One region of the Streptomyces sp. NPDC026062 genome, then DNA from elsewhere that is predicted to be linked to it. Evidence: riboswitches for the same ligand, from Rfam matches in the RefSeq annotation. Region 1 holds a riboswitch; the other holds the start of a gene.

Region 1 (14,749 bases):
GCCCGGAAATTACCCACAGGTATGTAGTGACTTCTCGCGCGGACGCCAGTAGAACTCGTTCCCATTCGATCGAAAGTGAGGAACGTCACATGACGGCTTCGAGCTTACCCCACAAGGGATCGAGCGGTGTCTCGCGACGCAGATTCATCACTGGAACAGGTTCCATACTGGGAGCAGCGGCACTCTCGGGGAACGCCGCCTCGGCCCAGGCACGTACCACCGGGGCAACCGCCACCCTCGGCAGTGGGGACCACATCCCGGTCCTGGTGATCGGCACCGGGTACGGGGGTTCCGTCGCCGCCCTGCGGCTCGCCCGTGCGGGAATCCCCGTCCACATGGCCGAGATGGGAATGGCCTGGGACACCCCCGGGGCGGACGGGAAGATCTTCGCCAACACGACAAGTCCGGACGGCCGTTCGTACTGGTTGCGCACCAAGTCCAAGCAGCCCCTCAGCAACTTCCTCGGCTTCCCCATCGACCGGGCCATCCCCCGCTACACCGGCATCCTGGATGCCGAGGACTTCAGCGGCATCACCGTCTACCAGGGGCGGGGTGTCGGCGGCGGGTCGCTGGTCAACGGCGGAATGGCGGTGACGCCCAGGCGCGAGAACTTCGGTGCGATCCTCCCCTCGGTGAACGCCGACGAGATGTACGCGACGTACTACCCACGCGCCAACTCCGGGCTCGGGGTCGCCACCGTCGATCCGGCATGGTTCGACAGCGTGGACTGCTATCAGTACGCCCGGGTCGGCCGCAAGCACGCCCAGCGCTCCGGCTTCCCGTTCGTGTTCGTGCCGGACGTGTACGACTGGGACTACATGGAGCAGGAGGCGGCCGGCACCGTACCCAAGTCGGCGCTGGACGGGGAGATCCTCTACGGCAACAACTACGGCAAGAAGTCCCTGCAGAAGACCTACCTCGCCGAGGCCCGGGCGACCGGAAAAGTCACCATCTCGCCTCTGCACCAGGTGACTTCGGTCGCACCGGCCACGGGTGGCGGCTACACCGTCGTCATCGACGAACTCCGCACCGACGGAAGCGTGGCGACCACCAAGACGGTCACCGCGGACAAGGTGTTCTTCGCCGCCGGCAGCGTCGGCACGAGCAAGCTGCTGACCCGGCTGAAGGCCACGGGCGCGCTGTCCGCTCTGAACGACGAGATCGGCAGGGGCTGGGGCGACAACGGCAACGTCATGTGCGGCCGCGCCAATCACGTGTGGGACGCGACCGGCGCGGTCCAGTCCAGCATCCCCTGCGGAGGCATCGACAACTGGGCCGCCGGGGGTGCGTTCGCCGAGGTCGCACCGCTGCCGACCGGGATCGAGACGTTCGCCTCGTTCTATCTGTCGATCACGAAGAATCCGAACCGTGCCCAGTTCTCCTGGAACGCCGCCACGGGCAAGGTCGATCTGAACTGGCAGACCGCCTGGAAACAGCCCTCCATCGACATGGCGAAGACAATCTTCGACAAGATCAACGCCAAGGAGGGGACGATCTACCGGACCGACCTCTTCGGCGTCTACAAGATCTGGGGCGACCACCTCACCTACCACCCGCTCGGCGGCGCGGTCCTGAACAGGGCCACCGACAACTACGGTCGCCTGCACGGCTATACGGGCCTGTACGTCATCGACGGCGCACTGATCCCCGGCAACACCAGCGTCAATCCGTTCGTCACCATCACCGCGCTCGCCGAACGGAACATCGAGAAGATCATCGCCACCGACCTGTGACAGCGGGCCCTCGACCGGCCCGTGACGGCGGTGCCATGGGGCGAACCGTCCAGTAGGAGGCAGTGGTCGGGCCTCCTGCTGGATACGCGCCACGACCCGGTCCGTTCGTCCGGCAGGCAGGCACGCAGGCAGGCAGGCAGGCAGGCAGGCGGATTCAGTGCCCCGGCAGCACGCACACGGCATCGAGACCCAGCACATGGTTGAGCCTGCCGAACGCGAGCCAGGAGCCGATGCTCATACTGAGTTCGACGATCTCGTGCTGGCTGTAGTGCGCGGTCATCCGGGCCCAGAAGGCGTCATCCAGGCCGTGGTGATCCAGGGCGTACCGCTCGGCGTACTCGGCCGCCAGCCGGGTCCGGTCGTCGAAGGCATCGGTGTCGCGCCAGTCGCTCACCGCACCGGCGAACTCCTCCTCGACCTTCTGACCGTCGCGTTCGGTGCGCCAGTCCAGACAGAAGAGACAGCCGTTGATCTGCGCGACGCGCAGCCTGGCCGCCTCGAACTCCCGAAGCCCCAGCGTCGTGTGCTGGTACACCGACAGGGAGAAGTTCGCGGCGGCCATGCCGATACCGGGAACCATGTCGCCCCATACGTAGCCGATCGGCTCCTGGCCCTCGGGGATGTCGATGATCATGGCTGCTTCCTTCCGAGTCGGCCGGCTGCGGGACGCAGGGGGACGTCGAGCGCGTCGTAGAGTCCGGGTTCCGCTTCCACCAGCCAGTCGACGGCGTTCACCAGCCGGCCGACCGCGGTGGCGTTGCCGCCCGCCGACCGGTTCTCGTCCTCGTCGGTGGCCTCGACGGTGACCTCGATACGCGGGCGTCCCTCGATGATCACGCGGTGGGCACCGGCCCCGTCGGGCGGCGACGGCCAGTCCGGAGCGCAGGACGGATGGATGCGGGTGATGTGCTCGATGACGATGCGGGGTTCACCCTCGACGATGCCCTGCACCTCGAAGCGGACCGCGCCCTGGGTACCGGCCCCGAACTCGCCCATCGTCCGGGTGGTGACGGTCGCTTCGAGGGGCCGCCTGGCCATGGTCTCGCGGATGTCGTCGAGTTCCACGCCCAGGGCCCGGGCCATCAGCCGTATCTGGCCGCCCCACACCATGGTCGGGATGGAGGCCGCGAGCATGAGCGGCTCGTACTCCATGGGATGTCCCATGCCGATCAGGTCGCGGACCGCGGCCGGCTGATCGTAGGTGGAGTAGTCGAAGATCTCCTGGCAGCGGATCGCGTCGACCGTGCTGCCGAGTCCGCTGATGAGCAGGGGCAGCACGTCGTTGCCCCAGCCGGGATCGACTCCGGAGACGAAGAGCGAGCCGCCGCCGCCGGCGACGGCGGCGAGCAGGGGTTCGCGGAGTTCGGGCGGGGCACCGCGCTGGTCGTAGAGGGCGTAGAGGGCCGGCGTGACGACGACCGCGCCGCCGGCCACCGCCCTGGTGATGTCGGCCAGGGCCTCGTCGGGGCGGATGTCACCGGAGGCCGCGTACACGACGGCTCGGGGGCCGGTGGCCAGTACCGCGTCGATGTCGCCGGTCGCGGCGACGCCCAGATCGCGGTCCAGGCCGGCCAGGCGGCCCGCGTCCCGGCCTGCCTTGGCGGGGTCGTGGACGATGACGTGCGCGAGTTTCAGGGCCGGATGGGCCTCTACGGCGCGGATGGCCGCGCGGCCGACATTGCCGGTACCCCAGACCACCGTGGAAATCATGCGGCGGAGGGTAGCGCGCGGGATGAAAGGTTCATAGTGCCATCGCGCACCGGGTTCGGAGCGGGCCGGGCCGGGCCCGGCGCCACTCACCGGCCGGCCTGACCGGGCTGTGGCGGAGGCCGTACGGGGTCCGGCCCGGCGCCCGCGGGGAGCGGTGCGCGGTATCCGTACGTCACGGCCCATGAGCCGGATCACGTGGAAAAGGGGCAGGAGGGAGCGTTTCAGCTCCCTCCTGCCCCTTTCACCTGGTCACCGCTCCGCGCGGGAGAGGGACCTCGGGTGGCTCAGTAGGCCCCGAAGACGTTGTCGATCGAGCCGTACGTGGCTGCGGCGTAGTTGCACGCTGCGGTGATGTTGGCGACCGGGTCCAGGATGTCCAGCGAGGTGCCGGGCACGTGGTAGGCGTCGAACGTGGGCTGGATGACCTGGAGGAGACCCTTGGACGGGGTGCCGGCGGCGGCGTTCGAGTCCCAGTTGTTGACGATCTGCGGGTTGCCCGAGGACTCGCGGATGACGTTGCGGTAGATGCCGTCGTAGCTGCCGGGGATACCGTTCTCGGCCATGACGGCGAGCGACTCCTTGATCCAGCCGTCGAGGTCGTTGGTGTACGTCGTCGCGGCCTGCGTGGAGGCGCTCGCAACGGTCTCCATGGCGACGGGCTCCGCCGTCCGCTCCGAACGGTCGGCGCGGTCGGTGCTCTCGGCGCGGTCGGCCGACTGCTGCGAGGCCTCGGCGGAGGAGTTGTCCGCCTTGAATTCGCTCTTGGCCGCAGCCTTGGGGGCGGCAGTCGAGGACTTGGCGCCGATGGTCAGCTTCAGGCCCGGGTGAATGAGGTCGGGGTTGTCGCCCACCACGCTCCGGTTGTCCTGGTACAGCCGCTCCCACCCGCCGCTGAGGGAATACCCCCGGGCGATCTTGGAAAGGGAATCACCGGAGACCACGGAATAGCTGGAGGACTTGGCCCCCTGTGCGGCAATTTCCCTGACCGACACGGAAGTCGAGGCTGCGGCCTTTTTCGCGACGACCGCCTGGGCGGGTGCGGCGGAAGCCGACCCGGCAGCGATCAGGGGGAGCGCCAGAACGGCTCCGCCCGCGCTCACGGCGATGAAACCGCGGGTCAGGGTGGTGGACTTGAAACGGCTGTGCTGACCCTTGAAGGGCATGGCGCTTTTCCTCTCCGCCGCCTGCGAGGTGAGCTGTCGGGTTCGGACTGGAGATGTCCGGCCGCACATGGCGACTTCACCCCTAGCCGTTCCGGATTCCGGAACGGCGGCAAACCTGGGTCCCCCGCTCCTGCCGCACGTGAAGTGGTCGGGTTACCGGACGGCGGCAGGATTCGGCGTTCCATCCGGATTGACGGTGACCGTAAGCGAGAAAGGCAGGGCGAAACAAGCCCGGAATTGGTGATCACAATTGATTCGCAAGATCAATAAAAGGAAATGTGCGACGCCGGTCACACCGGGGCGGGGCAACTTTCTTGGCGCGACAGGGAACCGAGGTCCGCGGATCCGCGTCGGGGGGCGAAAACGTGATGCCGACCACTGTGACCGAAAAGGGCGATTTGCCACGCCTTCGGGGATCATGAGCCACAGGCAAGCCGCTTTCGCGAACCTGTCACACCTTCCCGGCATGTCGCACAAACAGGACAGCTGGGGGCTCGCGGCCCGTGCGGCGCAGGCCGGCGCCTCAGCACCCCGTAGGGGCCCGGCCCACCGCGTGACGCGGTGGGCCGGGCCCCTACTGAATCCGTAGGCCGCTCCCCTGACCTCAGCCGGCCAGCAGCGCCTCCAGCGCCACCGCGGTGTCCGGGTACCTGTCCGCCAGGGCCACGCCCGACCCACCGGAATCGGGGCCCTCCCACGTCCCTTCCCAGCCCAGCAGCGCCGCCACCGCGTCGCAGGTCCCGGGGTGCGCGGCGAGCAGCGTGCAGCCGCGGGCGGCCTCCCGGCGGCCGGCCGCCGGCGCCTCCGGCTGCACCCGCCACGGCGGTATCCATGTGTCGAGCGCCCCGAGACGGCCCGGAAAGGTCCGTCCGGCCTCGCGGATGAGCAGGGGGGCCAGGTCGGCACCGCCCGCGCGCAAGGTGGTGACCAGAGTCGGCAGCCAGGGCAGGAGCACCGGGTCAGGCAACCGTCCGAACGCCTGCGACACCGCCTCCACCACGAAGTCCGTGAGCCCCGGTACGGGTTCCAGCGCGTGGACCAGGCCGCTGAGGTAGCGCGGGTACGCGGGCACCACGAGGGGGTTGTCCAGCAGTTCGTCACACCGCGACCGCAGCTCCGCACGGGAGAGCTGCCCGAGCCGCACCTGCGCCGCCCACAGGAGCGCGGTCCTCGACGGCTCCTGGGGGTGCGACTGGGCCAGGGCCAGCTGGAGCTGGGCGCGGTCACAGCCGAGCGACAGGGCCAGGTTCTCCATGCTGAAGAGGAAGCCGAGCATCGCCGCGACGTGGCGGACCGTGGCGTCGTCGTCGGTGAACGACATGGGCAGCAGGGTGCAGTAGTGCGCGTACCCGGCCTTGACGAAGGACTCGATCCAGGGCGGCAGGACCGGCTCACTGGTGCGGTAGTAGGCCAGCAGCCGCCGCACCCGGCGCAGTACCTCCGGTGCCCCGTCGACGTTGCGTTCGGCTCCCAGCACCTCCAGCGCGCGGGTGCCCAGCTCGTCGGCCAGGCGGCTGCTGCGCAGGTACAGCGTCGCGTCCTCGACGGCTTCCAGCACGCTCGCAGCGGTGGCCTGCGGAGCGTAGGCCGAGCGGCGCAGCCGCTGCTCCAGGACCTGTTCGATGCTGACGCCCTCGTAACCGAGCTCGATGAGGGCCCGCTGGTGGGTGCCCAGCGCCAGGTCCCACGACTCCTGGATCGACCGCTCCCCCAGACTCCGCTCGCCCATGATCGGCCTCGCGGCGCCCGGTGGCATCAGCCGGCGCAGTATCCACAGGACGTCGGAACACCGCTCCAGCTCCGGCCGGGCGGCGATGTCCAGGAGCGCCCTGCGCACACCGCGCTGCTCCAGTCGGAGATCCAGAGACGCGAGCCGGTCGTGCACATCGCGGGCCAGCGGCGGGAGGGAGTCGTAGCCGACCTGGCCGACCCGGTCGCCCCCCATCATGATCTCCACCAGACGGCGCACATCGCGCCGCCCCGGCACGGTGTCCTTCTCGATGCAGGTGACGGCCGCGTCCTGGAAGTCGTACGGCGTCGGCCTGGCCCGGTCGCGCATGCCGGCCAGCAGGATCGACGTCTCGAACACCGCGATGGCGTCGGCGGTGGAGGCGAGATAGCCGTTGCGGCGGGCGGCGCGCACGATCTCGACGCACCAGCCGAGCAGTTCGGCCTCGTCGAGCCGGTCGAGGACGGGCGGCTTCCGGAGGAAGCCGGACAGCTTGTCGGAGGGGTCGGCCGCCGGTCCCGAAACCGGCGCGGGCACGGTCTTCCTGGCCCTCGGCTTCTTCCCGCCCGCCTGCCCGGTCAGACGGAACGGCTCCACGCGGGTGCGCCGCAGGTTCTTCGCCCAGAGAGTCGCGGCGATCGAAACCGAGCCGGCGACCAGACCGAACTGTGCCTCGATCGCCGCGTGGCTGGACGGGATCAGTCCGTGCTGCCACTTGGTGGCGGTGCGCGGGGCGATCTCGAAGGTGTCGCTGCCGTGGACGCCGAACTCCGCTACGCGGCTGGCCGCGTGGAAGGCACCGCAGACGTAGAGACCGTCGGCGGGGTCGGTGCCGCTCGCGGCCAGGTGGGTGCGGATCCGCGTCCACATGTGGCGTTCGCGGTCCTCGTCCACGCGTACCCGGTGCGGGTCGCCCGGAGCGAGGTGGCGGAAGAGGCTGCCGATCAGAAGCATGACCTGGCGGTAGGTGTCGTGGTCGCCCTCACCCAGCGGCAGTTCCACGTACTGGTGCCACCACTCCGACCAGTGCCGCACCTTGCCGTGCCGCAGCAGGTGCTCCTCCAGCTCGGCGAAGCGGGGCCGCAGGTCACCGATGCCCACACCGACCGCGTCGCCGTGCAGTGCGGTCTCCTCCTCGGCGGGCGGTGTGTCGGAACCGGACGGCTCCGGGCCGTCGTCGGGGTGTTCCGCCCGGGCGTCCCATTGGTGGACATGGTCCGACGAACGGTCCACGAGGACCAGTTCGACGCCCGGTGTATCGAGTGCGTAGGCGATCGCCTGGTACTCGGCCGAGGCCTCGGTGATCGGGGCGACCACCGACAACGGGGCCCATTCGGCCGGGAACCCGTCGATCTCGGTCGCGAACGCCTGGACCGCCACGGGAAGCCTGCAGTTGCGCAGCTCGGCCAGGAGCGGAGCCATGTCCTCGCACAACTCCAGGTAGATCACCTTCGGCCGCTTCTCCCGCAGCCGGCGCGCCATCGCGATCGCCGAGGCGGGTGAATGATGGCAGACGGGAAATATCTCCAGGGGCTCCCGCACGGCACGGTCCACGTCGTCGACGATGCCGAGAAGGATGGACTCCAGGGCGTCGGGTCCGTCGGCGAACGTCGCGGCGGCCTCCCTCAACTGGGTGCGCAGCTCTTCGAAGCTCCGCTCGTGCGTGCCGGTCACGACAGGGTGGCGATCGTCTCGCGGCCGCCCTCCAGGAACTCGGGCCAGGCTCCGCCCTCTTCCTTGCTGCGGGGCTCGACGACACCGTGCAGGTACTTGTTGAGGATGGCCAGATCCTCGGGATCGCGCCGGGCCAGGGAACCGACGAGTGAGGATGCCAGTGTGCGGGCGGTCAGATCGCGTTCGCCGAAGAAGTTGCCGTGCAGGATCGCGTCCTCCAGTACGCCGATCTGCTCGGCGGTGGACAGGGCGGACTCCAGTTTCTCGTCGTCGCTGCCGGCCGCGGCCGCCGAGGCCCGCAGGTCGGCGAAGCTCTGCAGCAGCACGTCGAGGAGTGTCGGAGGCACGTCGAGCTCGATGCTGTGCCGGCGCAGCAGTTCCTCCGTACGGAAGCGGACGATCTCCGCCTCGCTCTTCTTGTTCGTCACCACCGGGATGCGGACGAAGTTGAAACGGCGCTTGAGCGCGGACGACAGGTCGTTGACACCCCGGTCACGGCTGTTGGCGGTGGCGATGACCGAGAATCCGGGCTGGGCGAAGACAATGCTGTCGCTGTCCAGCTCGGGAACGGAGATGTACTTCTCGGACAGGATCGAGATCAGCGCGTCCTGGACGTCACTGGTGGAGCGGGTCAGCTCCTCGAAGCGGCCGATCGCGCCGGTCTCCATCGCCGTCATGATCGGTGAGGGGATCATGGACTCCCGCGACTGTCCCTTGGCGATGACCATGGAGACGTTCCAGGAGTACTTGATGTGATCCTCGGTCGTGCCTGCCGTGCCCTGGACGACCAGCGTGGAGTTGCGGCAGATCGCGGCGGACAGCAGCTCGGCCAGCCAGCTCTTGCCGGTGCCGGGATCGCCGATGAGCAGCAGGCCTCGGTCGGAGGCCAGGGTGACGATGGAACGCTCGACGAAACCCCGGTCGCCGTACCACTTCTGTGTGATCTCACGGTCGAGGCCGTCGGCACGTTCGGAGCCCAGGATGAACAGCCGGACCATCTTCGGCGAGAGACGCCAGGAGAAGGGCTTGGGGTTGTCGTCGACGGACTCGAGCCACGCCAGTTCCTCGGCGTACTTGATCTCGGCGGGGGCGCGCAACAGGTCGGACATGAGAGGCCCTTTCCAGGAGTTCTGGTCATTGGTGGGTGGAAGAAGGAGCGGTTCCGGGTGCGTGCGGCTGTGCCGCGAAGGGGTCCCTTTGTCCGCGGAGCCATGGGGGGTGACCGGACCGCGGCAACGCCGCGGCTGGGCGTGTAGTACTGACGTGTGATGCCCCCGGTTGCCGGGACAGCCCTTAGGCGAGGAACGTCTTGAGCTCGTGGACGAGCTTGCGGATGTGGCCGGAGATGACCGGCGTGCCGAGGGCTTTGAAGCGCTCGCGGAACCAGGGATTGACCTCCTGGCGGCCGGAGCTGGTGACCGAGCCGACGGGGATGAACTTCACTCCGGAACGGTGGACGGCCTCGATGCCCTCGAAGAGCGGCTGGGAGCGGTCGAACTCGTAGAAGTCGGAGATCCACACCATCACGGTGTCCGCGGGGTCGGTGATCTTCGGACGGGCCATCGCCATCGCCACGGGACCGTCGTTGCCGCCGCCGAGCTTGGTGCGCAGCAGGGTCTCGAAGGGGTCGTGCACCCAGGGGGTGAGGTCGAGCGCCTGGGTGTCGTACGCGATCAGGTGGACGTCCACCTTCGGCAGTCCCGCGAAGACCGACGCCAGGATGGTGCAGTTCACCATGGAGTCGACCATCGAGCCCGATTGGTCCACGACGACGATCAGCCGCTGGGGTGTCGTCTTGCGTGCGGTGTGCCGGTAGTAGAGGCGGTCCACGTACAACCGCTCCTCCTCCGGGCTCCAGTTGGTGAGGTTCTTCCAGATCGTGCGGTCGAGGTCGAGATTGCGGAACACCCGCTTGGGCGGGACGGAACGGTCCACGGCTCCCACCGTCGACTTCTCGACCTGGGTGCGCAGTACTTCGGCGACCTCGTCGACGAAGCGGCGTATCAGGGCCTTGGCATTGGCCAGGGCGATACCCGAGAGGTTGTCCTTGTCCTGGAGCAGTTGCTCGATGAGCGACATGCTGGGGTTGAGCCGCGCCGCGAGGGCGGGGTCGGCCAGCACCTCGCGCAGGTGCATCCGCCGGACGAGGTCGGCTTCGAGGGCGCCGAGCTCCGGCCCGATCGCGGGAATCAGCTGGGCGAGGCCGGGACTCGGAACGCCTGCGGAGCCCGCTCTCCCGCTGCGGCCGCCGCGCAGATCGCCGGGGGCGCAGCCGAGCGCACGCTCCAGCCAGCCCGCATCGGACTGCCAGCGCGCCAGTTGTCCGGCGGTGACCGTGCCGGAGCCGGAGGAGAAGACGTTGAGGAGCACCTTCGACACCAGCGCCGCCCTCCGCACCTCCGCCGCCCGGTCCCGTGCGCCGTCGTCGTCCGTCCCGGGGGTCATCAGGCCGTCGAACTCGTCGGCCAGTTCGGGGTGGCGCTGCACGACCGAGTCGACCGAGGTCTGCGGGTCGAGCAGCGCGGACGGCAACCGGAGGTCCTCGACGACGGCAAGGCTCGCCGACTCCAGCGCGGGCTGCTCCTCGGGGTCGAAGAGCCGGGCGAGGAGGCGCCAGTACAGGACCTGACGGCGGTTCTCGTGCGGATCGGCCTCGGGGGCGCGCGGCGACACGGCCGGGTCCGGCGTCGGCGCGGGCGCGGCGGGCCCTGTCCCAGCCGGGGCGGGCAGGGCGGGCGGGTCCGGCTGGTCCGTCATGTACTCCGTCATTTCCGCAACAGCCTTCCCGCGCGCTCCCTGAGTACGGTCACGGCGTCGGTGGCCGCCTTCTCGGCCTTGGCGCCGGACTTGTCCGTGGTGCCGCCGGCCCAGCCACCGGCGTGCAGCGCGACGGTCTTCTTCCGCACGGTCGTCTCGACGGCCAGGGGCTGGAGGCGGTAGGCGCCGGCATCCCAGCGGAGCAGGGCGATACACGCGCCGGATCCGGCGACGGCCTCCGGCGTGAGCGGCCCGGCGGCCGGGATGCGGTCGGTGTCGACCTCCAGTGGATGGCCGGCCACGGTGAACGTCAGTGCGCCCTCGCCCTGTTGCACGGTGTATCCCTCAAGGAACACCGGCACGGCGATGCGTGCCGGATGGCGGTCCAGCGGTGCCGTCACCGCGGCGGTGGCAGCGGGCAGGGCGACCCGGGCCGAGACGAAGGCGTCGGCGGGCTCTCCCCGGCGTGCGTGCGCGTCGCTCCAGATCAGATCGCCCTCAGCGGTGACCGGCATGGCGTCGAGATCCATCGAGCGGCCTTCACCGGCAGCTGTCAGAAGGGACATGTGCGGCCGGAGCAGCTGCCAGAGGCCCGCTCCGACCACCGTGTCGGGCTTGGGCGCCGCGACGGCGGCCCGCACCAGACGGGGTGCGCTGCCGTCGGCGGGCTCGAACACCGCGTGGACCTGGGCCTGCGCGGCGGTGGGGTGTTCGTGCAGGTCGACGCCGAGGGGCAGGAGCCGTCCGGTGACCGTGTCCGTCACGGACGCCTCCGCCGCACCGGGCAGCGTCAGCAACAGCGCGCGTGACCACAGGTCGGCCCAGCGGCGCGCCGGCACCCGTTCCGTGTGCCCACCCGGGCAGGACGCCGCGAGTTCGGCCAGGAATCCGTCCAGCAGCATCGCGAGCCGTCGCAGCGCGGGGTCCGGGAGCATCGCGGAGACCACGGGCGCCGCCCCCGCGACGATGTCGTGGTCCATTCCGTGCCAGCCCGCGCGCGCCAGATCGGCGAGCCAGGAGCGAGCGGCGGCAAGCAGATTCACCGGGGTCCGGTCCTCGGGTGCGGGTACGGCGGCCCCGCCGCCCGGTCTGCCGGTGGCTTCCTCGACGCGGCTCATCAGCGCGTCGTGGACGGAGCCGAGCAGCGCGGTGCGGGCGGCTGCGAGGGCGACGAAGTCGTCCTCGTCCGCGGATCCGTCCGCGGTCCTCCCGGCCGCCTCGGCGACTCGTGTGGCCAGTGGCGTCCCCGCGACGGCGTGGGCGAACTCGGCCAGTCCGGCAGCCCGGTCGGGCCGGGGGCGCAGCAGACCCTCGGTGAGGGCCTGGTCGAAGAGGTCGACGGCCGTCAAGGCCTCGTCGAGCCCCGGAACGGTTTCGAGGAGCGGATCGGTACGCATCACGCCACCGTCCTGGTCGGCGGGAACCACTGCATCTCCGGCAACGGCGAGGTGCTCGGCCCGAGTTCGAGGTAGGCCAGATGGCGCAGGAAGCGGCTGAAGACGGGGGCGGCTTCCTCGGTGTCCCCCTGCGAGGGCCAGGTCCCGCTCATGCGGGCTGTGATGTTCTGCGCGCTCGGCTCCTCGTCCTCGGTCTCCACCTTGAGGTAGCCGGCCACACGCGCGGCGCCGTACTGGAGCACCGCCTCGTTGATCAGAGCCTTGATGTGATTGCAGAACGAACCCCGCGCGCCGCCGCAGGGCCTGTTGTTGTTGGTACTGCAGGCGAACGCGTACGCGCCGGCGGCGACCGACGAGACGTAGACCCGCCCGATGTCCGAACCGCTCGACACGACGCCCTGCAGGCGCCCGTCGGCCAGCTCGACGAACGGGACCTTGGCCAGTTTGCGTGGTCGCGCGGGGGCTGTCACCCGCGCCGTGCTCGACCTCTCCCAGTCCGACAACGCACCATCTCCTATGCACCGAGGGGGTGTCCGCGCCACATCGGCGGAACACCACTGAACCTACGCGCGACCACTGACAACGCCGGTGGCTCACGTACTCGGGACAGGACGGCCGGACCGGTGCCGCCGGCTCCGGTCCGTTCTCCGTACGGTGCGTGGCGGCGCACAGAGCGGGTTCTTCCGGCCCGGGACGGCCGAATCGCGGCCTACCGGACCCAACGGCACGTATGGACCCTGTGGAGTATGGGGGACATCGAGAATTCCGCCACCGGTCCGGACCGACCCGACGACGCGACGCAGGCGGCTCTCGAAGGCGCCACCGCCCCGCCTCCGCCCGCCCCGCCCTACTGCCCGCACTGCGGCCTCGCCCAGGACCGCCGCGCGACCCACTACGACGGCCACTGGGTCCTCCTGGAACCGCACGTCCTCGTGGCCGCCCATACGGTCCCGCCGCGCCGGCGCTGGCACCTCACCCCGGACGGCAGGGCCATGAACCTGTGGGACGCCGAACCGCTGCCCGGTGCCCGGTGCCGCATCGCGCACCGCTCCGTCTGTCCCTGTCTCGCCCGTGAGGACGCCCCCGCGTGGGTCACCGGTCTCCGGCAAAGGAACGAGCGCCGGGCACAGCGGCTGTTCGAGCTCCCGGACGAACAGGACCCGCCCGACGCCTGCTGAGGGTGCCCGGCTCCTGCGGCCACCTCGGTCACGCGGCCCGGCGGACGTACGGCTCCTGCCCGTCAGGCGGCGGGACAGCCCTTGCGCGCCCCGGATCAGCGTGGACCGGCGCCCAGCGGCAGAAGCTGCGGACGCTTGGCGGTACGGCCGTCGCCGGACGACCGGCCGCGCAGGCGGCGTCCCAGCCATGGGCCCAGGAACCCGGCGGCCCAGCGCAGTTCGGCGCCTGCGGCCTCCAGCCCCCTGGGGCGCGCGTGGGGCGGAAGGGGGTGTGTCCAGGCGTCGTCGCTGCCGGGGAGGCCGATGGCCTGGGCGACGGCAGCGGCGATCCGCGCGTGACCGAGGGGGCTGGCGTGCAGCCGGTCCGTGCTCCACAGCCGTGGATCGGTGGCGACAGGGTGCAGGGCTGTTTCGGCGACCGCGACCCCGTGGCGGGCGGCCGCGGCGCGGATGTGGGTGTTGAGTTCCAGGACCCGGGACCTGACCGGCCGGGCGATGGGCGCGATCTCTGCCACGTCGGGAACGGTCACGGTCGCCACCTGCGCCCCGGCGGCCGTGAGCGCGGCGAACATCTCCTCCAGCTGCCCGGCCACCGCGACGACGTCGAACCTCGGCCGGAGCAGGTCGTTGACCCCTGCGACGACGGTGGCCAGGTCGGGGCGCATGTCCAGTGCGGGTTCCAGCTGTTCGGCGCGGACCTGGCCGGCGATACGTCCGCGGACGGCCAGATTGGCGTACTGGACACCGGGGTTGACAGCTGTGAGCTGCTCGGCGAGCCGGTCGGCCCAGCCGCGCAGGCCGACGGTGTCGTCCCCGTCGCCGACCCCTTCGGTCTGGCTGTCGCCCAGCGCGACGTACCGCAGGTACTCACCGTTCGGCATGGGTCGACTGCCTCTCCCGCAGCACGGCCGCGATCCGCAGGCACCAGTCCCGGTGGCCCTGTTCGAACGCGACTCCGCGCAGGCACGTCAGGTAAGGACCGATACGGTCACCGTGGCGGAGGAACGCGTCTTCGTCGGCGTCTCCGCGCATCTGCCGCAGCAGCTTGTCGAGAAGCCCGATCTTCGCTTCGGCGGCGGACACGCGGTCTTCGAGCTGTTCGATCACCCGCGCGGTGCCGATGCGGTCGGCGGACTGGACCTTGACGAGGAGATCGTCGCGTATGAACGAAGGTTTCGACGGTGTCGCGGCGAACTTCTCCAGCTCTTCCCGCCCGGCGTCGGTGACGCGGAAGAGCCGCTTGTTGGGCCTGGTCTCCTGAACCACCTGCCGGCCCACGACCAGCCCTTCCTTCTCCAACCTGGCCAGCTCGGTGTACAGCTGCTGGGGCAGGGCGTGCCAGAAGTTCGCCACGCCGATGTCGAACGCCTTCGCCAGTTGGTATCCGCTGTACTCACCGTCCAGCAGC
Region 2 (14,749 bases), on a different contig from region 1:
GCATGAGCGGGCCGCGCTGCGGGCCACCGGAGCGATCGCGGTGGACATGGAGTCCGCCGCGACGCTGCGCATCGCTCTGCGGTCCGGGCCACGCCCGGTTGCGGCCGTACGGGTGGTCGTGGACGCTCCGGAGCATGAGCTCGTCCGCATCGGCACGTTCCGCGGTGGAATATCGGCTTTCCGTGTTCTCCGTGCCGTCCTGCCGGCTTTCTATGAATGGCACCGATCTTTGCTGCTCCCCAGGAGGTGAGCTAGATGGCCATGCCGCTCCGTCAGTCCATCAAGGTTGCGACGTACCTCATTGAACAGAAGCTCCGAAAGCGGGATAAGTTCCCGCTGATTGTCGAGCTGGAGCCGTTGTTCGCCTGCAACCTCGCCTGCGAGGGCTGCGGGAAGATCCAGCACCCGGCCGGAGTCCTCAAGCAGCGCATGCCGGTGGCCCAGGCCGTCGGCGCCGTGCTCGAATCGGGCGCCCCGATGGTTTCCATCGCGGGCGGCGAGCCGCTGATGCACCCGCAGATCGACGAAATCGTCCGGCAGCTGGTGGAGAAGCGGAAATACGTCTTCCTCTGCACCAACGCGATGCTGCTGCGGAAGAAGATCGAGAAGTTCACCCCTTCGCCCTATTTCGCATTCGCCGTCCATATCGACGGGCTGCGCGAGCGCCACGACGAATCGGTCGCGAAGGAAGGAGTCTTCGACGAGGCGGTGGCGGCGATCAAGGAGGCCAAGCGGCGCGGCTTCCGGGTCACCACCAACTCCACCTTCTTCAACACCGACACACCGCAGACCATCATCGAGGTCCTCAACTACCTCAATGACGACCTGAAGGTCGACGAGATGATGATCTCGCCCGCCTACGCCTACGAGAAGGCACCCGACCAGGAACACTTCCTGGGTGTCGAACAGACCCGTGAGCTGTTCAAGAAGACCTTCGCGGGCGGCAACCGGGGCAGGTGGCGCCTGAACCACTCGCCGCTCTTCCTGGACTTTCTGGAGGGCAAGGCGGACTTCCCCTGCACGGCATGGGCCATTCCGAACTACTCCCTGTTCGGCTGGCAGCGTCCCTGCTATCTGATGAGCGACGGGTACGTGCCGACGTACCGGCAGCTCATCGAGGAGACCGACTGGGACAAGTACGGCCGGGGCAAGGACCCGCGCTGCGCCAACTGCATGGCGCACTGCGGCTACGAGCCCACCGCCGTACTCGCCACCATGGGGTCGCTGAAGGAATCCCTGCGCGCGGCGCGGGAGACCGTCGGCGGTAACCGGTGACATGACGGCTGCCGGAGAGCCGGCCGGGCCGGCTCTCCGCGCGCTGCCGGCCCGGCCGCCGGCGACGTGCCGCACCTCGCGGCGCGTCCGGGCCGGGCCGGCGGCGGTCGGCGGGACGCGGACCGAGGGTCCGGGCCGTCATCGTGAGCCGATAACAGGACCAGAGAGGGGGCCCGGGCATGACGCTGCTCCAGTCCATCCGGGGGCCGCACGATCTCAAGGCGCTGAACGAACCGCAGCTCGGCGAACTCGCCGAGGACATCAGGAAGTTCCTGGTCCAGGCGGTGGCCAGGACCGGTGGCCACCTGGGCCCCAACCTCGGGGTGGTGGAGCTCTCCATCGCCCTGCACCGGGTCTTCGACTCGCCCGTGGACCGGATCCTGTGGGACACCGGCCATCAGAGCTACGTACACAAGCTCCTCACCGGCCGGCAGGACTTCTCCAAGCTGCGAGGCAAGGGCGGCCTCTCCGGCTATCCCTCGCGTGCCGAGTCCGAGCACGACGTCATCGAGAACTCGCACGCCTCCACCGTGCTCGGCTGGGCCGACGGCCTCGCCAAGGCAGGCGAGGTGCTCGGACGCCCCGGCCATGTGGTGGCGGTCATCGGTGACGGCGCACTCACCGGCGGCATGGCCTGGGAGGCGCTGAACAACATCGCCGCAGCCAAGGACCGCCCCCTGATCATCGTCGTCAACGACAACGAGCGCTCCTACGCCCCGACCATCGGCGGCCTCGCCAACCACCTCGCGACCCTGCGCACCACCGACGGCTACGAGAGCTTCCTCTCCTGGGGCAAGGGCGTCCTGCAGCGGACCCCCGTCATCGGACAGCCGCTGTACGAGTCGCTGCACGGGGCCAAGAAGGGGTTCAAGGACACCTTCGCCCCGCAGGGCATGTTCGAGGACCTCGGAATGAAGTACATCGGCCCGATCGACGGACACGACACCATCGCGGTCGAGTCCGCGCTCCACCGCGCCAAACGCTTCCACGGACCCGTGCTCGTGCACTGCCTCACCGAGAAGGGCCGGGGCTATCCTCCCGCGCTCCGGGACGAGGCCGATCACTTCCACACCGTCGGCGCGATGGATCCGCTGACCTGCGCCCCGCTCGCTCCCGAGGCCGGGCCGTCCTGGACCTCCGTATTCGGGGACGAGATCGCCGGGATCGGCGCGGAGCGTCCGGATGTCGTCGCGATCACGGCGGCGATGCTGCACCCCGTCGGGCTGACCAAGTTCGCCGAGGCGTTCCCCGGCCGCGTCTGGGACGTCGGGATCGCCGAGCAGCACGCGACGGTCTCCGCCGCCGGACTGGCGACCGGCGGACTGCACCCGGTCGTCGCCGTGTACGCGACCTTTCTCAACCGGGCCTTCGATCAGCTGCTGATGGACGTCGCCCTGCACAGGTGCGGCGTCACGTTCGTTCTCGACCGGGCCGGGGTCACCGGACCGGACGGGGCCTCCCACAACGGGATGTGGGACCTCTCCGTCCTCCAGGTCGTGCCGGGACTGCGGATCGCGGCACCGCGCGACGCCGACCGGCTGCGGTCCGAACTGCGTGAGGCGCTCGACGTGGACGACGCACCCACCCTGATCAGGTTCCCGAAGGCGTCGGTGGGGGATCCGGTCCCCGCGATCGGCAGGATCGGCTCCATGGACGTCCTGCACGGTGCGGAGGACGCCGATGTGCTCCTGGTCGCGGTCGGCGTGATGGCGCCCGTCTGTCTGCGGGCCGCGGACCTGCTGACGGGCCGCCGGGTCCGCTGCACCGTGGTCGATCCGCGCTGGGTCAAGCCGGTCGACGCGGAGCTTGCGCCGCTCGCCGCGAAACACCGGCTCGTCGCCGTCGTGGAGGACAACAGCCGGGCCGGAGGTGTCGGTTGGGCGGTGGGGCAGGCTCTGCGGGACGCGGGAGTCGACGTACCGCTGCGGACGTTCGGCATTCCCGACCAGTTCCTCGCCCACGGGAAAAGGGCCGAGGTGCTGGCCGACATCGGACTCACACCCGTCGAGATCGCGGGCCGGATCAGCGCCGCGCTGGACGTCCGCGACGCGGACGAGGGGCCGGAAGCGGGGCCGGACGCTCTGAGCCATGGGGAGAAGGAGAACGGGGCATGACGGACGACGGGCCTAAGGGCTTCGACCTGGCGCGGCTCCTCGCGGAGCGCGGCGCCGAACGCTACGACCTGCACACGAAGTACCTCAACCACCAACTGCCGCGCATGCTGCACACCATCGGCTTCGACAGGGTCTACGAACGGGCCGAGGGCGCGCACTTCTGGGATGCGGAGGGCAACGACTACCTGGACATGCTCGCCGGTTTCGGGGTGATGGGGCTCGGCCGCCACCATCCCGTCGTACGCAAGGCGCTGCATGATGTTCTGGACGCCTCGCTTGCCGATCTGACCCGGTTCGACTGCCAGCCGCTGCCTGGTCTGCTGGCCGAGAAGCTGCTCGCCCACAGCCCGCACCTGGACCGGGTCTTCTTCGGCAACAGTGGCACGGAGGCGGTGGAGACGGCCCTGAAATTCGCCCGGTACGCCACCGGGAAGCCGAGGATCCTGTACTGCTCCCACGCCTTCCACGGGCTCACCACCGGCTCGCTCTCGGTCAACGGCGAGGCCGGCTTCCGGGACGGCTTCGCCCCGCTGTTGCCCGACACCGCCATCGAACTCGGCGACCTCGACGCCCTGCGCCGTGAGCTCAAGCACGGCGACGTGGCCGGACTCGTCGTCGAACCCATCCAGGGCAAGGGGGTGCACGCGTCGCCGCCCGGCTTCCTGCGCGAGGCCCAGGAGCTGCTGCACAAGCACAAGGCCCTGCTCATCGCGGACGAGGTGCAGACCGGCCTGGGCAGGACCGGGGACTTCTACGCCTACCAGCACGAGGAGGGGGTGGAACCCGATCTGGTCTGCGTGGCCAAGGCGCTCTCCGGCGGCTATGTGCCCGTCGGAGCGACGCTCGGCAAGGACTGGATCTTCAAGCGCGTCTATTCCTCGATGGACCGCGTCCTCGTCCACTCCGCGAGCTTCGGCTCCAACGCCCAGGCGATGACGGCCGGACTCGCGGTCCTCGCGGTCATGGAGAGCGAGGAGACGGTGGCGAACGCGCGCCGCACCGGTGATCTGCTGCGCGAACGGCTGGCCGCGCTCCTCGGGCAGTACGAGCTGCTGCACGAGGTGCGCGGGCGCGGGCTGATGATCGGTATCGAGTTCGGCCGGCCGTCCTCGCTGAAGCTGCGCAGCCGCTGGACCATGCTTCAGGCCGCCCGCAAGGGGCTCTTCGCGCAGATGGTGGTCGTACCGCTGCTGCAGAAGCACCGGATCCTGACTCAGGTCTCCGGCGACCACCTGGAAGTGATCAAACTGATCCCGCCCCTGGTGATCGACGAAGCGGACGTGGACCGCTTCGTGGGCGCGTTCACGGCTGTGATGGACGACGCGCACGGTGGCGGTGGACTGATGTGGGACTTCGGGCGGACCCTGGTGAAGCAGGCCGTCGCTAACCGCTGATCAGCGGCGGACCGAGGGCGGCCGCCCAGCGTTTGCCTCGGAGGCAAGAAATTTGCCTCCGAGGAAAGTTCCTGGCCAAATGGAGATATGAATCCTCCAGAGGGAGGGGTGGCCGACGAGCTGCCCGGAGTCGCGCCACGCCTGCGCGAACTGCGCCGCGGCCGTGGTCTCACCCTGGAGACCGCTGCTCAGCGGGCCGGGCTCTCGCCCGCCCATCTGTCCCGGCTCGAAACGGGCCGCCGCCAGCCCTCGCTTCCCATGCTGCTCGGACTTGCCAGGATCTACGGTACGACGGTCTCCGAGCTGCTCGGTGAGATCCCCCCGGAACGTGACGCGATCGTCCGTGGCCGCAGGTTCGAAGGGGCCGAGGCCGACGGCTGGATGTACCAGCAGGCCGGCGGCCCCGGCCGGGCGATGCAGGCCCTGCGTGTCCGGGTCCCGCACGGCGCCCAGGGTGATCTGGTGCGGGTTCATCCCGGCGAGGAGTGGCTCCATGTCCTGGCCGGCCATCTGAGGGTGACCCTCGGCGAGACGGTCCACGACCTCGCACCCGGGGACAGCGCGCACTTCGACTCGCTCACCCCGCACCGGATCGCGGCCCTCGACCGTGACGGCGCGGAGCTGCTCTTCGTCCACACCCTGCTCCAGAGCCCCGCCGCCGAGCTGTGTCTCGGCAGCGGGATCCACCGTCGCTGAGACGCCGTCCCCGCCACCGGCCCCGCCGGTCGCCAGAGAGGACCTGTCATGTCCGATTCCGAGAACTACGACCCGCTCGGCCCGGGCCGCCCCAAGAACTATGACCCGCAGGAGAAGAAGATGCCTCGCGGGCTCGTCATCAGGCTCTTCGCCTATCTGGTGGCCGGGCACATCATCGCGGGCTTCCTCTATCTGCTGTTCGCCGTGGGGATGCACAACCAGTAGCGGCTGTGGCGGTGCACCGCCACAGCCCTTGGCCCTGGCGGTGTATCAGCGGTAAGGGGCGGTGCCGCAGTGTCGGTTGCCGGGGCGGCGCGCCGCCCGGTTCGCTGCGGCGGTGCACCAGTGGAAGCCGTGGGCGCCGCCCGTCGGTCAGACCTCGTCGAGCAGGCGCTCGCGCAGCCGCTCGCGGGTCTCCGGGGTTACCCCGAGACCGTCCGCCAGGTAGCGGTCGGTGCTGCCCCAGGTCTCGTCGATGGTCGCGAAGGCCGCGGCGAGGTAGTCGGGGTGGGCGCCGAAGAGCGGATTGAGCAGCTCCATCACCTCGGGCGACATTCCGGCGGGGGAGGCGTCGCTGCGGTGGACCTTGTAGCGGCGGTGCGCGTCGTTGGACTTGAGGTAGTCGGACTCGATTGCTTCGCGCTCGACGCCGACGGCCAGCAGGGACACCGCGATCGAGAGACCCGCGCGGTCCTTGCCCGCGGCGCAGTGCATCAGGGCGGGCACGCTGTCCTCGGCCAGGGCGTGCAGCACCCGGCTGTGCTCGGCCGTGCGCTCCAGGATGATCTGCCGGTAGGAAGCGATCATGCGGTGGGATCCCTTGCCGTCGGCCAGGATCGACCGCAGCTCGTCCGTGTTGCCGTCGCGCACCATTCGCCAGAATTCCGCGCCGTCCGCCGGGTCGGTGAGCGGGATGCTCACATTGCGGACGCCGGGAAGTTCCACGTCCAGGCCGTCCAGCTTGTGGTCGGCTGCGTTGCGGAAGTCGAACACGGTGTGCAGCCCGAGACCGGCGAGGAACGTGGCGTCCTCGGCCGTGGCGTGTGCCAGGTGACCGCTGCGGTAGAGCCGTCCGTACCGCACCCGGCGGCCGTCCGAGGTGGGCAGCCCGCCCACGTCACGGAAATTGCGGACACCCGCCAGTTCGGGCTCCGTCGACGGGGTCTGCGGCAGCTGCTGCGTCACGGTCACTCCTGGAGGCTCGGTCGCCGACGCGTGTCGCCGGCGGGTCCACGCTCGTGACGATACGACATCGATTCCTCGGATAATCCTCTTGGGTGAGGCCGCATTTCAGGCTCTGGTGCAGGCCCTGGATTTCGGCTCGGCGGCAGGGGCTCGTGGGCCCGGTCCGAAGCTCCCGGTCCCCGCTGCTGGTGCGAAGGGGTGGGGCGATGGGCATGACATGTCCGAATTGGGGTTTTTCGTCAAACTTGCCCCGCTTGTACGGGAGATGGTCGCTCTCTCGTGAGCGGGATCATATCCGTGACGGTGTGTGGCGGTGGCGCGTTGGGGTATTCCGGGAACCGCGCGGAAAGCCAAGATCCATAATCCACGGAGTGTGACCGGAATTCTTCGCCGATTTCCCGAAGCGGAATCGGTGGTGGAGCCGGTGGCTTGTTTCCGCCGTCCCGGCTCGCTTACGTTCACTGCCATCCGGACGGACCGCCTAATCCTGCCGCCGCCCGGAATTCGCACTCACTCACCGCGTGGCAGGAGCGGGGGAACCAGGTAAGCCGCCGACCGGGAATCCGGCCGGCTCGGGGTGAAGTCGCGCCAGCCGCGACCGGACATCTCCAGTCCGAACCCGACAGCTCACCTCGCAGGCGCCGGAGAGGAAAACCTTCATGCCCATATCGGGTAAGCACCGCCGTCCCAAGTCCAGCACCATCGCCCGTGGCGTCGTCGTCGCGAGTGCCGGCGGAGCCGTCATCGCGCTTCCGCTACTCGGCGCCACCGGTGCCAACGCCGCGGAGCAGGCCGCTCCCGCAGCCGCGCAGTCGGCCGCCACGCACGCCACCCCGGCCAACCCGGTCGCGAAGAAGCAGGCCGGCACCACGACCTACTCCGTGGTCTCCGGCGACTACCTGTCGAAGATCGCCGCCCAGCACAAGCTCAAGGGCGGCTGGGAGAAGCTGTACCAGGACAACCGCAAGGTCGTCGGCGACAACCCGAGCCTGATCTTCCCCGGCATGAAGCTGACCCTCGGCGGCAAGGCCTGGGGTCACTCCTCGACCACCTCCACGGGCACCACCACCCCGTCGAAGGCCGCGCCCGAGGCTCCGGCCAAGTCCGAGACGAAGGCCTCCACGGTCTCCGACTCCACCCCCTCGTCCTCCTCCGACGCCTCGTCGTCCGAGGAGACCTCCGCCCCGGCCGCCCGGAGCAACGACTCGGGCTACGTCCACCCGGTCCCGGGCAACCACACCACCGCCTACCGCGCCTCCGGCGCCAGCTGGTCCAGCGGCAGCCACACCGGCATCGACTTCCCCGTCTCCGCCGGTACGAGCGTGAAGGCGATCACCTCCGGCACCGTCGTCACCGCGGGCTGGGGCGGCGCGTACGGCAACGAGGTCGTCATCAAGCACGCCGACGGCCACTACTCGCAGTACGGCCACATGTCCTCGCTCTCCGTCTCGGCGGGTCAGACCGTGACCGCGGGTCAGCAGGTCGGCCTGTCCGGCTCCACGGGCAACGCCACCGGCCCGCACCTCCACTTCGAGGTCCGCACGGGCCCGGCGTACGGCTCGGACATCGACCCCATCGCCTACCTGGCGTCGCACGGGATCAACGTCTGATCCGGACAACACCGGTCCGGTGATCCGGGCCTGAGCAACACATGGAGGGACGGTGCGCGGCGGCGCACCGTCCCTCCGCTTTTGCGTGCGCACGCCCCACCGGGGGGCGTACTTATTCCCCCTTTACCAAAAACTGACCAGGTGGTCTATCTCACCACCCGTCAACCCCATATTACGGTCGCGTAGGTCACATTCGGCGAGGCAGGATATGCCCTTGTGGCAGACGATTCGAACAACATCCAGCAGGGCGTCATCAACCGACAGGACGCCATCGAGTCGTACGCGGCGATTGGCGACAGTTTCACCGAGGGAGTCGGTGACCCCGGCCCGGACGGAACCTTCGTCGGCTGGGCCGACCGGTTCGCGGTACTCCTCGCGGACCAGCTCCCGGACACCGACGCGGCGGACACCGCAGGAGCCGCGCACGGGAATTTCCGGTACGCCAATCTCGCCGTACGAGGACGACTCCTCGACCAGATCGTCGAGGAACAGGTGCCGCGCGCCAGGGAACTCGCCCCCGACCTGGTGAGCTTCTGCGCAGGCGGCAACGACATCATCCGGCCGGGCACCGACCCGGACGACGTGGCCGAGCGCTTCGAGCGCGCGGTCGCCGACCTGACCCGGTCGGTCGGCACCGTCATGGTCACCACCGGCTTCGACACCCGTGACGTTCCCGTGCTGCGCCATCTGCGCGGCAAGATCGCCACCTACACCGCTCATGTGCGGTCCATCGCCGACCGCTACGACTGCCCGGTGCTCGACCTCTGGTCCCTGCGCTCGGTGCAGGACCGGCGGGCCTGGGACGACGACCGGCTGCACCTCTCGCCCGAGGGACACACCCGGGTCGCGCTGCGCGCCGCCCAGGTCCTCGGCCTCGACGTGCCCGCGGACCCGGACCAGCCGTGGCCGCCGCAGGCACAGCGCGGAACGCTCGAAGTGCGGCGCGACGACATCCACTGGGCACGCGAGTACCTGGTGCCGTGGATCGGCAGGCGGTTGCGCGGTGAGTCCTCGGGCGACCACGTCGAGGCCAAACGCCCCGACCTGCTGCCGCTCTGACCATCCGCTGTCCTCAGCCGCCCAAGGATCCTGCCGGGGCGGCGGGGGACAGCGGATCCGCCGGTATGCGCTCCAGCACCCCGCCGGCGAAGACGTCGTACAGCGGCAGTGTCTCCAGGTGCACATAACCGATGTGGCAGTCGCAGACGGCGAGCGGACAGGCCCGGGGCCCGAGCGCCGCGCGGTAGCTGCCGTCGTAGAGATTGCCGAGCTCGGCACGGACGAAGTGACAGCGTCGCACCGTGCCGTCCCCGTCCACCGAGATCACCGACTCACCGGTCCGGCAGGGCAGGCCGGCCGAGCGGTGCGGATGGCGGCTGTACGGGAACAGCGGGTCGATCGCAGTCCACCGGTCCGCCTCCTCGTCCGTGTAGGTGTGTCCCTCGGCGGCGTTGACCCAGAGGTAGACCTCCTCGGGAAGGGCGGCCCGCAGCCGCCGCGCCTCGTCGAGATGGGTGTCGAGCCCGACCACTCCCACGCTGTGGCGGATCCCCAGCGAGGCCAGCTCCGCGCACCGGCCGAGAAACCGCTCGTACGGTGTCTGGCCCGGGTGGTACGTGCACCAGAGCGCGATCTTCTCGCGGCCCGCGGTGCCGGCGGCGGCCAGCCACTGCGTACGGCCGCTGAGGTTCGTCTGGATCGCCACCCTGCGGATGTGCGGCAGCCGTGACAGCTCGACCAGCGCCCGGCGGTACCAGGAGCGCACCAGGCCCTCGCCCCACGGGGTGAACAGCACCGAGATCCGGTCGTCCGTCCGCGCCGCCGCCCACGCGGTGAAGCGCTCCAGCGCGGCCCGGTCCGCCCGCAGCTGTTCCCGGCTGTCGCGCCGCTTGGCGAACGGACAGTACGGGCAGTCGTAGTCGCACGACGCGAGCGGACCCCGGTAGAGAATCGTCAGATCCATGCGGGGCTCACTTCAGCTCGTACGCGGCCATCGCGGCCCGTACGGCGGGGGAGAAGAGCTCGGGGCCCAGGGCGTCCGAGTGGGCGAGTCCCTCGGGTGTCAGCCGCAGCAGGCCGTCGGCAGCCGCGTCGCGGTCGAGCCAGCCCCGCCCGTCGAACCGGGCGAGCTCGCCGGGGAAGTCCTGGCCGGGTTCCGTACCGAAGCGTTCGCGGTACTCGGACACGCGCAGTCCCTCGGCCTGGAGGACGGACTGCAGAAGATGGCGGCGGCGTGCCTCGTCGCCGTCGGTGAACCGGCCCACCTCGGCGCGCGAGAAGTCCTCGGCCGCCGTGTAACCGTCGATGATCGCCCGTATCTCGCGCGTCTCCACCGCGTAGTCGAAGGAGTAGTGCAGCCGCGACGTGTAGGAACGGGCACCGCAGCCCAGGCCGATCATGCCGTCGGTCTGGCAGGCGTAGTCGTCGGGGCCCTCGGTGCGCGGCGCGTCGGCGCGGCGGAACATCCGCATCGACACCTGCTCGTAGCCGAGGGCGAGCAGATGGTCGCGGCCGGCCCGGTACAGCCGCAGTCGCTGCTCGTCCCAGGCGGCGTCCGCGGCAGCCTCGTCAGCGCCCCCGAGCCTGCCCAGGCCGGTCAGCGGCCGGACGTAGAGCGGATAGAGATACAGCTCCTCCGGCTGCCACCGCAGTGCCGCGTCCAAGGAGGTACGCCAGCTCTGCTCGGTCTGGCCGTCGATGCCGTAGATCAGGTCGATGTTGAGGACCGGGATGCGGCTCTCCCTGATCAGACCCAGGGCCGCCTCGACATCGGCACGCCGCTGCGGACGGACCGCCGCACGGGCCTCGGCCTCGACGAAGCTCTGCACACCGATGCTGATCCTCGTCGTGCCCCGGTCGGCGAGGACGGCCAGCCGGTCGGCCGTCGCGGTCGACGGTGACGTCTCGACGGACAGCGGTACGGACCGCAGGTCGGCGCCCATGCGCTTCTCCGCGATGTCGCACAGGCGCTCCAGCTCGCCGGCCGTCAGGAAGGTGGGCGTCCCGCCGCCGAACGCGGCGGCGGCGAAGCGCACCGGTTCCGCGTCGCCCAGGGCATCCCGTACAGCAGTCGCCTGCCGGTCCAGCGCGTCCAGATAGCGGGTGGTGAGCTCGTCGGGCGCGCCGATCCGGGTGAAGAGGTTGCAGAAGCCGCAGCGGACCTCGCAGAAGGGTATGTGGAGGTAGAGCGAGAGCGCGTCCTTGCTCTCGCCCGCCCACAGGTCACTCAGCGAGGGCCGCCCGCCGGGGTGTTCGGAGAGCCTGCTGTACGCGGTCTTGTGCGGGTAGGCGTAGACGTAGCTCTGGTACGGGCGAGTGGTGTGCCGACTGGTCATCGTGCGGTGGCTCCCGGTTCCAGGAAGAAGTGCGCGTACGGAACGGTCCAGACGGACTCGTGACCGAGCCGGTGACCGGTGTAGCCGTCGTCGCCGTACGCCGTGCCGTGGTCGGAGCAGACGATGGCGAACGCCCGTCCGCGGCTGCTCACGGCTGCGAAGAGGCGGCCGATGTGCGCGTCCACGTACTCCAGCGCTGCCGCGTGGGTGGCACGGCTGTCTCCCGCGTCGCGGGTCGCACCGCGCCGGTGGAACCAGTTCGGCTGGTGCAAGGCCGACACATTGACGAAGAGGAACAGCCTTTGACCGGAGGGGAGTTCCCCGACGACCTGCTCGGCGCGGGCCACCTGCTCCTCGAACGAGGTGGGTGAGGCCACCCCGAACCCGGACTCCCAGTACGCCTCCTGGAACAGTCCGGGCAGCACCGAGCCGAGCGGTGCCTGCCGGTTGAAGAAACCCACCCCGCCGATGCACACCGTGCGGTATCCGGCCCCGGCCAGGCCGGAGACCAGATCGGGGGTATCGAAGACGAAGGTGCGCTCCGCCGTGGTCTCACTGCCGGCGAACCGCGCGGCGAACAGCCGGGGATGCGGTCCGGGGGAGGCCGGTGTGGGCAGGAACCCGGCGAAGATCGCCTGGTGCGAGGCGTAGGTGAAGCTCCCCGGAGCATGCCGCTTCTCCCAGACGCCGCCCGGCAGATGCCGGGCCAGATTCGGGATACGGCCGGCGGCGGCGAGCTCCGCCGCGACGTCGTACCGCAGAGTGTCCAGGGTGACGAGCAGCAGATCATGGCTGCCCACGACCTCGCTCATGTCGGGGCCGGCGGCGTCCGTGACGCCGGAGTGTGATTCAGGGGGTTGCGCTGACACGGTGGTTCCTTGCTCGGTTCAGTACGGCGGCGATCTGCGCCGCATAGGTGTCCAGGCCCTCGGCGCCGCTGCCCGGCAGGCCGGTCAGCCGCGGCAGCAGATCGCCGAAGGCGTTGACCTCGCCGACGGCGAAGCGCCGCCAGCCGGTGGCGGGCAGCAGATCGACGCCCACGCACAGCATGTCCGGGAAGGCGGCGGCCGCCCTCTCGCACACGGCCAGCGCCTCGGCCCAGTTGCCGCCCGCCGCCTCGATGGCGGCCCGCACCTCGTCCAGATCGCCGCGTGTACCGCCGAGATGCAGATTGGTCATGGGGGAGCTGCTGGTGCGGACCACGGCATGGGTGGCCCGGCCGTCGATCACCACGACCCGCAGATCCGAGGCCCGGCCCCGGTGCGAGGCCTTGGGCAGCCAGCGTTCGATGTGCAGGCCGTCGGGCGCGAGTGCGTCGACGATCGCCGCCACCTCCCGTTCCGTCGTGAGGCGGCGGACCCGGAGCGAGTTGTGGAGACGGCCGGCCGGATCGCGCTCGACCGATGTGGCTGCCCGGATCCGCCCCGGACCGGCCGTCTCCACGGCCATCACCCCGGAGGCCGAGGATCCGTGCGCGGGCTTCACGAACACGCGTGGCAGGCGGTGTTCCGTCATCAGCGCGCGTACATCGGCCCAGCCACGGACGGGACGAGCGCCCTGCCCCGATGTAGGCGAGGCGGGTACGGGAACACCGGCGGCGTCCAGGACCCCGTGGCACAGGCGCTTGTCGAACAGCGTCGCGATGTCGCCCGGGCCGTCGAGCACGAGCGCGCCCGCAGCCTCGGCCGCCCGTGCCACGTCCCGCACGGCGGAGACGAACCGCGTGTACCAGAGGGCCGAGCCCTCCACCCTGGTCGGGTCGGCCACCCCGCGCAGCAGCCGCTCGACCTCGGCGTCCTCGCCGGGCGATTCGACGCGCACGGTCTCGCCGGGCAGGAAGTCCGCCTCGCCCCTCAGTACGCCGAGCCAGGACACCGAGCGGGCAGCCGGAAGCCCGGCGGCGCGCACCGCGTCCTGGAAGAGGCCGACCCTGCGGCTGCCGGGATTGCCGACGACCGCAAGGCGCGGCGCCCTACTCGCCGACCGCGACATAACGGGGCTCGTCGTCCTCGGGATCCCAGTGGTCCGCCTCGTCGAGACCGACGTGGACGCCCTCGCGGGCGTACATCTCGCGGACGCGCCCCCTCACCGGATCGGTGAGGGAGTGGTGGTGCAGGTCCGGCGAGGTCGGATCCGGGAGCGCCGGCCCTTCCCCGGCGCAGTCCGGCCGCCGGGCCGCGGAGCCGGCCTCGTGCAGCGCCGTCGGAGCCGGGCCCTGCTCACCGGGCGGCGGCAGGGTGAGGACGGGCAGTCCGTGGAAGGTGCCGGGGTGCTCGATGTACGTCACCGCGCACTCACTCCGACACCGTGACGTACCGGCCCGCCGCCCCGCGGTCGCCCCACGGCTTGCAGCGGTCCGACAGATCCACCCGCACGCCGTGCGGCTCCAGCGCCTCGGCGACCCGGCGCTCCATCGGCTCGGTGAGGAAATGGTGGTGCAGATCGAGGACGTCGAGATGTGTCAGCGGCTGCCCCTCCAGCAGCGCCGCCGCTCCCTCGTCGCCGAGGGTGCCGCAGGACAGGTCGAGGGTGCGCAGCCGCGCCACGACCGGGGCGGAGGCGACGGCCGCCGCGATCTCGTTCTCCACCTCGCTGTTGCGCAGACCGAGATGGCTCAGAGCCGGGAAACGGGTCCCCGACAGCAGCGGGGCGAGATCGGCGACATCGGTTTCGCCCCCGTAGGCGGAGACACCCAGCCACAGGTCGAGTCGCTCCAGCGCGGGCAGTTCGCTGTCCAGCACCCCGCGCACCACCTGCACCGGCAGCCCGCCGGTCTCGATGGTGAGCGAACGCAGCCGCTCGTGCTTCGTGGCGGGGAAGACGAGCTCGGAACCACCGCGCACCCCGAGCTCCACCAGCGCGGGAAAGGCGGTGAGCAGCGCGGTGACGTCACTCTGCTGGATCCAGGAGATCTCCGCCTCCTCCATCGTCAGATCGCCCACGAACACGGCTTCCAGTGACGTCAGCCGCTCGGCCGCGGCGATGACGAGATCGATCGGGTACGACGACGTCTCCTCGTACGACTCGCCCCACTGCCCGATGATCAGCGCACGGACACCGGCCGGGTCCACCTCGTCCAGGAACGCGGCGAACTCCTGCTCCCAGGTGTGGTCCTCGTCCTCGTACGGTTCGACGAACAC

What was found. Region 1 has a riboswitch for cyclic di-AMP ahead of ACZ4LX_RS14135 (transglycosylase SLT domain-containing protein). Riboswitches for the same ligand answer to the same signal wherever they lie in the genome.
Positions count from the first base shown of each region.
Region 2: it holds a riboswitch for cyclic di-AMP, as region 1 does, so the genes downstream of both, ACZ4LX_RS00180 (M23 family metallopeptidase) here and ACZ4LX_RS14135 (transglycosylase SLT domain-containing protein) in region 1, are expected to answer to the same signal.

Region 1 is NZ_JBVHOQ010000012.1:189,516-204,264, reverse strand. Features, by position in the region: gene ACZ4LX_RS14150 (GMC oxidoreductase) at 90-1,733, shown strand; gene ACZ4LX_RS14145 (carboxymuconolactone decarboxylase family protein) at 1,888-2,367, opposite strand; gene ACZ4LX_RS14140 (NAD(P)H-dependent amine dehydrogenase family protein) at 2,364-3,443, opposite strand; gene ACZ4LX_RS14135 (transglycosylase SLT domain-containing protein) at 3,728-4,606, opposite strand; cyclic di-AMP (ydaO/yuaA leader) riboswitch at 4,610-4,795, opposite strand; gene ACZ4LX_RS14130 (DUF5682 family protein) at 5,211-8,009, opposite strand; gene ACZ4LX_RS14125 (ATP-binding protein) at 8,006-9,118, opposite strand; gene ACZ4LX_RS14120 (VWA domain-containing protein) at 9,303-10,778, opposite strand; gene ACZ4LX_RS14115 (hypothetical protein) at 10,775-12,163, opposite strand; gene ACZ4LX_RS14110 (hypothetical protein) at 12,163-12,666, opposite strand; gene ACZ4LX_RS14105 (DUF6083 domain-containing protein) at 12,910-13,341, shown strand; gene ACZ4LX_RS14100 (SGNH/GDSL hydrolase family protein) at 13,437-14,222, opposite strand; gene ACZ4LX_RS14095 (PadR family transcriptional regulator) at 14,209-14,749, opposite strand, start outside.
Region 2 is NZ_JBVHOQ010000001.1:26,848-41,596, reverse strand. Features, by position in the region: gene ACZ4LX_RS00215 (phosphorylase family protein) at 1-250, shown strand, start outside; gene hpnH (adenosyl-hopene transferase HpnH) at 256-1,275, shown strand; gene dxs (1-deoxy-D-xylulose-5-phosphate synthase) at 1,455-3,389, shown strand; gene ACZ4LX_RS00200 (aspartate aminotransferase family protein) at 3,386-4,783, shown strand; gene ACZ4LX_RS00195 (helix-turn-helix domain-containing protein) at 4,871-5,479, shown strand; gene ACZ4LX_RS00190 (DUF6126 family protein) at 5,528-5,704, shown strand; gene ACZ4LX_RS00185 (tyrosine-protein phosphatase) at 5,852-6,664, opposite strand; cyclic di-AMP (ydaO/yuaA leader) riboswitch at 7,166-7,320, shown strand; gene ACZ4LX_RS00180 (M23 family metallopeptidase) at 7,324-8,274, shown strand; gene ACZ4LX_RS00175 (SGNH/GDSL hydrolase family protein) at 8,491-9,333, shown strand; gene ACZ4LX_RS00170 (STM4011 family radical SAM protein) at 9,347-10,237, opposite strand; gene ACZ4LX_RS00165 (STM4012 family radical SAM protein) at 10,245-11,609, opposite strand; gene ACZ4LX_RS00160 (STM4013/SEN3800 family hydrolase) at 11,606-12,421, opposite strand; gene ACZ4LX_RS00155 (STM4014 family protein) at 12,459-13,601, opposite strand; gene ACZ4LX_RS00150 (hypothetical protein) at 13,582-13,896, opposite strand; gene ACZ4LX_RS00145 (STM4015 family protein) at 13,904-14,749, opposite strand, start outside.